Regions from separate parts of the Dorea sp. Marseille-P4042 genome, predicted to be linked through region 2. Evidence: riboswitches for the same ligand, from Rfam matches in the RefSeq annotation. Region 2 holds a riboswitch; each other region holds the start of a gene.
What was found. A riboswitch is a leader RNA that binds a small molecule or an ion and turns the genes downstream of it on or off. The one in region 2 is predicted to bind cobalamin.
Positions count from the first base shown of each region.

Region 1: another riboswitch for cobalamin. It lies ahead of C7E02_RS20175 (uroporphyrinogen decarboxylase family protein); the one in region 2 lies ahead of C7E02_RS13635 (sirohydrochlorin cobaltochelatase).
Region 3: another riboswitch for cobalamin. It lies ahead of C7E02_RS05095 (immunoglobulin domain-containing protein); the one in region 2 lies ahead of C7E02_RS13635 (sirohydrochlorin cobaltochelatase).

Region 1 is NZ_OLMI01000001.1:1,020,263-1,023,544, reverse strand. Features, by position in the region: gene C7E02_RS05145 (dicarboxylate/amino acid:cation symporter) at 137-1,360, shown strand; cobalamin riboswitch at 1,539-1,748, shown strand; gene C7E02_RS20175 (uroporphyrinogen decarboxylase family protein) at 1,916-2,311, shown strand; gene C7E02_RS20170 (uroporphyrinogen decarboxylase family protein) at 2,308-2,787, shown strand; gene C7E02_RS05135 (leucine-rich repeat protein) at 2,852-3,282, shown strand, end outside.
Region 2 is NZ_OLMI01000003.1:44,757-48,038, forward strand. Features, by position in the region: gene C7E02_RS13630 (hypothetical protein) at 1-104, opposite strand, end outside; gene C7E02_RS13635 (sirohydrochlorin cobaltochelatase) at 168-1,373, opposite strand; cobalamin riboswitch at 1,581-1,793, opposite strand; gene C7E02_RS13640 (3'-5' exonuclease) at 1,895-2,593, opposite strand; gene C7E02_RS19230 (hypothetical protein) at 2,595-2,762, opposite strand; gene C7E02_RS13645 (nitroreductase family protein) at 3,033-3,282, shown strand, end outside.
Region 3 is NZ_OLMI01000001.1:1,008,518-1,011,799, forward strand. Features, by position in the region: gene C7E02_RS05095 (immunoglobulin domain-containing protein) at 1-1,290, opposite strand, end outside; cobalamin riboswitch at 1,453-1,663, opposite strand; gene C7E02_RS05100 (Rpn family recombination-promoting nuclease/putative transposase) at 1,856-2,623, opposite strand; gene C7E02_RS05105 (uroporphyrinogen decarboxylase family protein) at 2,877-3,282, opposite strand, start outside.

The DNA of each region.
Region 1 (3,282 bases), on a different contig from region 2:
TGCAAAAAACTGGTTGATGAATCAGAATAAGGTATGATATAATTTTATATCAGAGAAAAGGCATTGTCTTATGACAGTGCTTTTTTGGGGTAAAATATAACGGGGAAATGAAATCAAGTAAAGAGAGGTTAAAATCATGAAACAAAAGAAAAAAATGTCTTTGGCAATGCAGATTTTTATCGCATTGGTTCTTGCAATTGTAGTAGGACTTCTGATGCAGAGTCATGCAGAATTTGCAGAGAGTTACATTAAGCCGTTTGGAACAATTTTTCTGAACCTTGTAAAGTTCATCGTAGTTCCAATCGTATTATTCTCCATTATGTGTGGGATTATCTCCATGCAGGATATTAAAAAAGTGGGAGCAATTGGTTTAAAGACCGTTGTATACTATATGTGTACAACCGCATTTGCAATCACATTTGGATTGATTGGAGGAAATCTGTTCAAAGGAATGTTCCCGGTCGTTGCAACAACAGACTTGACTTATGAAGCAACAGAGTCGGTATCATTTATGGATACAATTGTGAATATTTTCCCATCCAATTTTATTGCACCGATGTCTGAGTCCAATATGCTTCAGGTAATTGTGATGTCAGTATTGTTCGGATTTGCGATTATTCTGATTGGACCGGAGAAAAATCCACGTTTGATCCAGGGGTGTAATGATCTGAATGATATGTTTATGAAATGTATGGAGATGATCTTAAGATTATCTCCAATCGGAGTATTCTGTCTGTTGTGCCCGGTTATTGCAGTAAATGGTCCGATGATCATCGGTTCACTGGCAATGGTGCTCTTAGCAGCGTATGTCTGCTACATTATACATGCAGTTGTTGTATATTCATTAGCAGTAAAGACAATGGGCGGTATGAGTCCGATCGCATTCTTTAAAGGAATGCTTCCGGCAATGATGTTTGCATTTTCCAGTGCTTCTTCCGTAGGAACACTTCCAATCAATATGGAGTGTGTAGAGAACATGGGAGCATCAAAAGAAGTGACTTCATTTGTGCTTCCGCTTGGAGCAACAATTAACATGGATGGAACTGCAATTTATCAGGGAGTATGTGCAATCTTTATCGCGTCCTGTTATGGAATCAACCTGACACTTCCACAGATGCTGACGATTATTCTGACAGCAACACTGGCATCTATCGGAACAGCAGGTGTGCCGGGATCTGGAATGGTTATGCTGGCAATGGTACTTACATCTGTAGGACTTCCAGTAGATGGAATCGCTCTTGTAGCCGGAGTGGATCGTATCTTTGATATGGGACGTACAACAGTAAACATCACAGGTGATGCAAGCTGCTGCATGGTTGTCACAAATCTTGAGAAAAAGAAAGCATTAAGAAAAAAATAAGTATGTAGTTTCGCAAGTAGGAATGTAGAGCCATTCTTAATGATGTACACTTGGTTTTTATGAGTTTATTCTTTTTAGGAATTCCATGAAGACTGAGTGTATTTTATTTGGAAAAACGATAATTGGGTAGATATATCAATATTATTTATTTGAAATAAGCGTGCTTAATAATTATACTGGATGCAGAAGACTATATTAGTGATGGATTTGACATTTAAAAGGGAATCTGGTGAGAATCCAGGGCAGCCTATTCTACTGTAAGATGGACGAAGCTTCAACGGAGTCACTGGTATTTATATCTGCAACAGAACAGCAGTAATATAAGCCGGGAAGAGGAAAGCAGAGGATGAAATCAAGCCAGGAAACCTGCTATATAGGAATTGGGATTTTCGGTAGGGAAAAGAACAGACACTTCGTTTTATTTTCCCTGCCTTTTTTAGTGGAAAAATATTTCATACTGATCGTTCATGACAGTGATAGAAGTTATAGTGTATAAAATCCAGGGAGAATATTGAGAAACTTATTGTTTGCATGTATAATACGAGGAGGAGATTTATGCACGAATTAGACCAGATGACACCGAATCAAAGACTGAATGCTTTTATGACAGGACAATCGATGGATCGAATGCTTGCAATGCCGGTCATAGTATCTATGTCAGGCGATGTATGTGGGATGACTCATCGCGAGAAAAGAAGCTCACCGGAGAATGAGGCAAAGTGTCAGATTGAAGCGTACAAAAGATTTGGTAATGACCTTGCAGTCATTGAATACGGGCTTCACATGGTAGGAGTTGGGCTTGGGGGAACGACCAATGATCCGGAGATTCAGACACCTGCAATCGCAACGTATCCGCTTGAAAGTTTGGATGATATTGACAAGCTGGATCCGGAACGTCTGAAGATTGTCTTATCGATATTTATAAAGAGTTCATTCAAGAAGGGGTATTGATCCTACAATGTGATCCACTCGCTTCTGGCACAATCTTGAGAAAGAGTCAGTATCAGGAGTTTGTGCTTCCGTATGCAAAAAAAGTAAATCAGGCAATTCATAATGCAGGAGGAATGGTCTGCTATCATATATGTGGGGATACGACCAAAACAATTGATGACATGGCAGATGCAGGAAGTGATATGATCAGTGTGGACAATGTCGTTGATTTGGAGCATGTAAAAAATACAGCAGGGCAGAAGATGCCGATTCTTGGAAATGTGGCACCGGTCGACTATTTTATTCAGGGAACAAAGGAAGAAATGGATGCAGCTGTAAAGAGGTGTTTGCAGAAAGCATGGGATTCACCGAATGGTTATATTCTTGCCTCTGGATGTGATCTTTCCGGTCAGGTAAAATTGGAGAATATTGAAGCGTTTATGAATGCAGCAAGAAAGTATGGGAAATGGCCATTAGATCCTAAGAACTTTGAGTAAAATGTGTCGGAAAGATAATCTGCCAAATTTGAATAAAAAGATATAAAATCAGAAAACTAATCTGATGGAGGTAGATAAAAAGGACATGGTTGTTCAGATCATATCTGGATTTCGGGGATCCGGAAAAACAACATTCTTAAATCAATGGATAGAACAGGTAAAGGGAAAGACTGCGGTAATTCAAAATGATTTTGGTGCACAGGCAGTTGACCGGGAAAATGCAGAAGGCAGCTTGATCTATGAAGAAATCGGTGAGGGCTGTATTTGCTGTGGGATGGCACTTGAGTTTGAAGAAAAGATGCGCCGGATTGCCATGGAAGATTGCCCGGACAGAATTTTTATAGAAGCATCTGGATTTGGAAAACTGTCCGATGTCGTGAAAGTATGTACGCAGCTAAAAGAGAAGGAACATCTTGAGATGATGATTGGACCGAATGTTACAGTTGTAGACATTGGCATGGTGGAGGCATATGCCTCCGGACTGGGAGAATTTTA
Region 2 (3,282 bases):
GTTTTTGTGTCATCTTTCTTATCCGTATTACTTCCGCATCCGGCAAGCATTGTCATTGCCATACTGGCGGAAAGTAATAAAACTAATAATTTCTTTTTTAACATGTCCATTCTCTCTTTTCTAATTATTTTTCTTTATAATTGTACTCTGAAAATCTGACCTGTCAACTATTTAGCTTCAATTGCAGCTTTTGTATGTGCTACATAAATCTGCTGAATTGCATCAATCTCTCCAAGGCCTGCAATCTGTGATTCTACACTGTCAAATGCTTTTGACGCTTCAAACTGGCTCTTCCAGGAATCATCATCGTCTCCTGCCATATCATTGTTCGCATGATCTCCTGCAACAACCATCAGTGGACGAAGGATTACTTTCTTATATCCGGCCTCTTTGATTTTCTCAATGACTGCCTGACACTCTGTATCTTCCGGCTCACCTTCTACAGTTCCGATAAATACATTCTTATATCCAAGCTGCTCCATCTGTGTCTGCATCTGATCATAACTTACATTTGCAACGTGTGAAGTTCCATGTCCCATGAATACAAATGCGGTTCCATCTTCGGCTGCTGCATCAATGCTGTCATAGTGTGCTGTCTTAACTGCTTCGTCTGTGATTGCTTTTGCAACTGCTTCTTTGTCTGCATTGATAACTGTTGTATCTGCTCCAACTTCGCCGAGAAGCGGCTCAGCAATCTTTACAGATTCAAATTTATCTTTATATTTTTCCACTGTCTCTGATAACTCATCATACTCTGCACCATGCATCAGATGTGTTGGCTGAACAACAAGGTTTTTAACTCCATTGTCTACTGCACGCTCTAGTGCCTGCTCCATGTTGTCGATCTTCTCATCATCACGGGCCTGTACATGATTGATGATGATCTGAGCTGTAAATGCTCTTCTTACTGACCAGTCTGGATTAGCAGCCTGAAGTGCTTTCTCAATTCCACCGATGTCTTTTGCGCGGCTGTCATTGAATGATGTACCAAAACTTACAACGAGAAGTTCATTTTCACCAATCTCGTCCTGATTTAACGGATCATCTTTCGAAGCGTCACCTGTATCTCTTCCGAAGTAATCAGGATCTGCGTTTTCACCTTCTACTAATTCTTTTTGGGCATCTGTTAATGCGTCCCATGCTTCCTTAGCTTCTTTGCACTGTTTATCTGTCTTGTCAGTTCTCTCCTGAACATAGATATCATCAATCAGTTTTGCCACCTTATCTGCTGCCACCTGATCGCTGTCCTCCTTCGTATCCTCTGTCTTTGCATCACTCTTTGCGTCAGAACTTCCTGAATTTCCTCCACATCCTGCAAGCAGAGACATACTCATAGCTGCAGTAAGTAATACGACTACCAATTTTTTCTTCATCTTTCCATCCTCCATTTTTTTCTAAGATACAAAATAATTTTTCCGGAGGTTTCTTATTATATAGAAATTCATATAATAAAAAATCCCTGCCATTAAAAAATGAACAGAGAGTACGCAAAACAAACTATTGACGAAATGATCTTCCTTCCGTCAAATAGCCTTTCTATGTATTTCGTACTGCCAGTTCCTCGTGGCCTGAACAAATATGTTCCTGTACTGTGAAAGGCAGGTATCCCGGCTTATTGCTCAGGCGCTCTAAAATCAGCCTTCCCGGTCTCCCAGTGGCATGTAGGATTCAAAGCTCGCAAAATACGGTGACGAGTTCGTACAGGATTCACACCTGTTTCCCTTTTCACCAGCCAGATAAATAACTTTTTATAATATCTTTCTCTGACTGACACCTCACACATTTTTTATTCTTTTGTATCTTTAGCTATTACTTTTACAATCTAACACATCTGATAATTACTGTCAATACATCAGCCTGTCAGACTGTATTCCATATTGGTTTCTCACTTCCATTACGGTCGGGATAAAATCCGGTCGATTTCTCTGGAAGCCTCACTCTTTGTCAGTGTATGTATGTCCATTTCCATAGAAATATTCTTCTGTTGCATAAGCCTTGTGAGAAATGCGATCTGTTTTGCGGTTATCGGTTCTTTTTTCTTCACTTTATATGCCAAGGGCTGTGGTTTAAAAACCTTCGGTTCCTTTTCCTCATAAAAATGCGCCATAGACTGATATAGTTTTGCGGTTGCCAGAGCATCATGATATGCCCGGTGCGCCGCCGCATTTTCGATATGATAGTATTCGCAGAGTGCGCCAAGCTTTCTGGATGGAAGGTCTGCGTGAACAACTTTGGCAATCTTAAGTGTATCAATTCCCATATGATCATAGGTGTAACCAAGTTCTTTTGCTTTTGTCTTCACAAAGCTGAAGTCGAACTGCACATTATGTCCGATCAGCGTATCCTGTTCGCAGAATTCAAGGAACTCCGGCAATACTTCGCCGCAGTTCCCTGCTCCTTCTACCATATCATTTGTAATTCCGGTCAGTTGCGTAATCATCGGAGGTATCCCGGCCTCCGGTTCGATAAAACGAATAAAACGATCAACAACTTTTCCTTCCCGTACTTTCAATGCACCAATCTCAATAATCTCATTGTGCTCCGGGCTAAGTCCAGTCGTCTCTATATCAAATGCAACATATGATTTTAACATCTTACTTGTCCGTCTCTTTCTCGTCCATTGCTCTTACTTTGTCATTTGCATACAATACGCCGCGCATACAGCCATTGCCTTTCACATCTGGATACCCCTCCTCATTATAACAGACTGTGATCACACAGCCATTGCGACAACCAGTACAAGTAAATTTCAAATCTGACATTTTCTCTTCCTCCCTCGCGCCTTTGCGGACTGATGCATGATTCATTTTTTCGCTACCCACGGATTTTTGTGCTATGCACTTCTTCAATCCTTAATATTATTAGTATAACATTTTGTTCATTTCTTAACAATGTACATATCTACCCATTTTGTCCATATTTACAAATTATTTTTCGTATTTTTATCTAAAATAGACAATGATTTTTCTTATTTTTAATATTATACTGTACTTTAGATAAAAAGGTTAATTATTTTAAAAGGAGAGGTAATCATGAACGAAGTATTAAATAACATTTATACTCGAAGATCTATTCGTAAATTCAAAGAGCAGGACGTTCCAAAGGATCTCGTAGATGAGATTGTCAAAGCAGGAACTTACGCTCCAAGCGGCAAGAACTTACAGACATACCGATTCTATGTAATGCAGAATGCAGATTCTATCAAGAGCCTTCAGGATGTTGTAGCAAAGGGAATGGAGAACCCTGCTTACACATTATACGGAGCAAAGGCAATTGTACTTG
Region 3 (3,282 bases), on a different contig from region 2:
CCCCTCAATCTTTTTTGTATCTTCTTCTCCGATAATTAGTGGTTCTTTTTCCTTATCATTTCCATTACCAATATAAATTGCATCATATGAAAAGTTTCCACTGCTTGCTGGTTCTACCCAAATGGATACCTGTATTTTATCTCCTACAACTTTTGCCTCAGATGCTCCAATTTTAAACATCTTATATGGCTGTCCTGGTTTCTTCGTATCATCACTGGCATAGATAGAAGTAATCCCATCACTTGCTACATAACCTTCCTGTGCAGTTGTGCCGCTTCCAGTATTATCTCCAGAATTGTCACTGTCTGTTTTTCCATCGTCCTTCTTATCATCATCTACAAATGTAATTGTTGCAGTATTAGAGGTTTCCTTTATATATGACTTATTGACAATGCAACGATACTTTCCTTCTGAGCTTTTTTTCATTGTAAAGCTATAATTAGCTGTTGTTGCATTTTCACCATCACAGTCTGTCCAGTTTGTTCCATCTGCGCTATACTGCCATTGATATGAAACATCTTCTTCAGAAGCACTTACAGATAATTTAACATTTTCTCCTTCTTTTGCTTTCACATCGTTCGGCTGTCCCGTAATAACTTCTACGTTTGGAACACTCATCCACAGATAATTTTCTGACCATGTTCCTTTATCAGAACGTCCTGCGGCTACCGGAATCCAACTATTCTGTTTTGACAACGGAACAGTAATAGAAAACTTGCATGTACCATTTGCTTTTTCACCTTTTGTATAACCTGTTTTTTCGCTATCTGTTACAGGTCCCAGATATAACCAATCAAATACAGATTTTTCACCTGTATTAAAATCAATCGTTACCTGATTATCTTTCACTTCCATCTTTTCAACAACGATTGGAAACATCCCGTACTCGTTTCCATCGTTTTTTAACACCTTGACACCAGAAATCGCCTCTGTAGGCTGCACAGGCACTATAGAGTCCTGTGGCGCTGCTTCCTGCGTTACAGACTCATTTTTTTGCTCTGTCTGCACCGGTTCATTTTCCACATTTGATTTATCTACAGATTCTGCATTCTTATTTTCTTGTTGTGCCGGTATTGCACTTTCTGATTTTTCTGTATTTTCTTTTTCACTAACATTTTCTGACACATTATCTGTATTATCAGAAACTACGTCAGATTCTGACTCTGTTTGTGCCGCATCGGCTTCTACTACATCTTGTTCTTGTGCATATACATTCGTATACGACAAAGGTGTAGCCACCATCGATGCAACAAGCACACCTGCTAAAAAGCTTGCACTTTTTCTTTTCATCCTTTTCTTCTCCTTTATTATGTTTTACCTTGTTGTCTGGGAATTATCATGAAAATAATCGTACGAAAAAAAAAAGAAAAAACTTTTACTGACATAAGTAAAAATATTTTCGTTTTATAAAACTTTCGGTACAATCAATTACTCGTGACCTGGAATTCTCATTCCATGTACCAACGACCGGCAGGTTTCCTGACTTATAGAGTTCACATAAAATCTCCTTCCCAGTTTCCCAGTGGATGAGCTGCCTTGTCAGATTATCCGCAGCCTATGATTCTACATATCTATTTACAGTGACGAGTTCGTACAGGCTTCTCACCTGTTTCCCTTTTACCTGTTCTCACAATGAAACAGCACCGAACGTTCTTCATAATTTTCCATAACAAATATAACATTTAGACTTGAGAAAGTCAATGAAACTGAAGCTTTGTTACAATTCATTATACTTCAGTGACATGCTTAAAAAGCTTCCACAGGATTTCTCCCATAGAAGCTTCTTTTTTCAATTTATACGCCAAATTCCTCATACAATTTCTTACGATATTCCAAATCCTCCAACGCCTTAATACTATCTTCCTTCCTCTCTTCCTCGTATTCTCCCTTCTCTTAAACCTCGCTCTGTTGCCTCTTCTTTTACCAGTCTTTCTCTTTCTTCCATCTTCATATACTCGACCTCCACACTTGTACTTGTTTTTATTTCCTGTATACTCTCATGCAGACGGCGAAGTCTTTCATCACATTCTTCTGGAAGTCCATGTTCATTGCTCTCAGTAATATAATGAAGGAAATCCACTAATTCTTTCGATACTTCATCTTCATTTTCCCCTTTTGTACTGAGAAATAATTTTGTAACCTCATCTCCAAGTAATAAATCTGGCTGTTCCTTGCAGCGACTTTCAAACGTATAGCAATACTTCTTCATTCCATATGGATCATAGTCACAAATTACAATAATAAACAGCGGTTTTAGCTTATCAAAACCTTTTTCACCGCTTTTCAACATTGGTGCGTCCATCAATGCCTGATAGAATCTGGTTCGTTTTGGAATATTTCCTTCCTTCCGATTCTGCATCTCTACATCAAAAACGCGACCATCTTCAGATTCTGCGACAAAATCCATTCGAATTCCACGTTTTCCCGGAATATTGTGAATAACCTTCTGACCTTCTTTCCACTTGAGGCTTTTTAATCGCAAACCAGTAGATAATTCGATAATTGTCTTGCAATTTTCCAGTTCCGCGGTTGCCACATCAAATAGAAAATCGTCCGTGAGATTCATCTCCTTTAATGGCTTCCATCTGTCTTCCTGCATGATTAAGTTTTCGGTTCTCTCCATACACTTTTCTCCTTGTATTATACCATTTATAGTTATTTTTTCAAACATGGAATATCGGACGAATCTGTCCGTATGATCAGAGCAGAACTGCTCTTAAATTAACTTGATCTTTTTCGAATGTTTGAAGTGGGTATACAGACGTAAGTAGCTTTATAAATTCGTCTGATTTGCCAAGAAAGGACAGCCATGTGTTTTTTCACATCGGCTGTCCTTTTGACATTTCATAAATATGCTGTTAAACAAAATCCACTAACTACAATAACTTTACTTCTTTAAAAATCCCATGATTCAGCTGATAGCCAACATTCTTAATACACATCTGTCCGGCAAAATGTGCTTTTCCGATCATATGAATGCAGGCCTGTGCATATCCGATTGGCTCTTCTAACTGATGGTCCACAAACTTCGCTTTTTCTGTTCCAATAAGAGCAAGCGTCGTTTTCGGGCAGAGCAGAATCATAGTCTTATCATCGGCAAGCTGCTCTACTTTCTTCAAGAATGGGTACGTAAAATTCACCGTAACAGCTTCCATCATCTTCGGTCCCAGAATATTCACTCCGCCAGAAGAATCTGCATAGCTGATCAAATCTCCCCCGTACTCTTTCACCAGTTCCATATATTTCAAAATTTGATCTCCCAGTTTCCAGAAGACCTTTTCC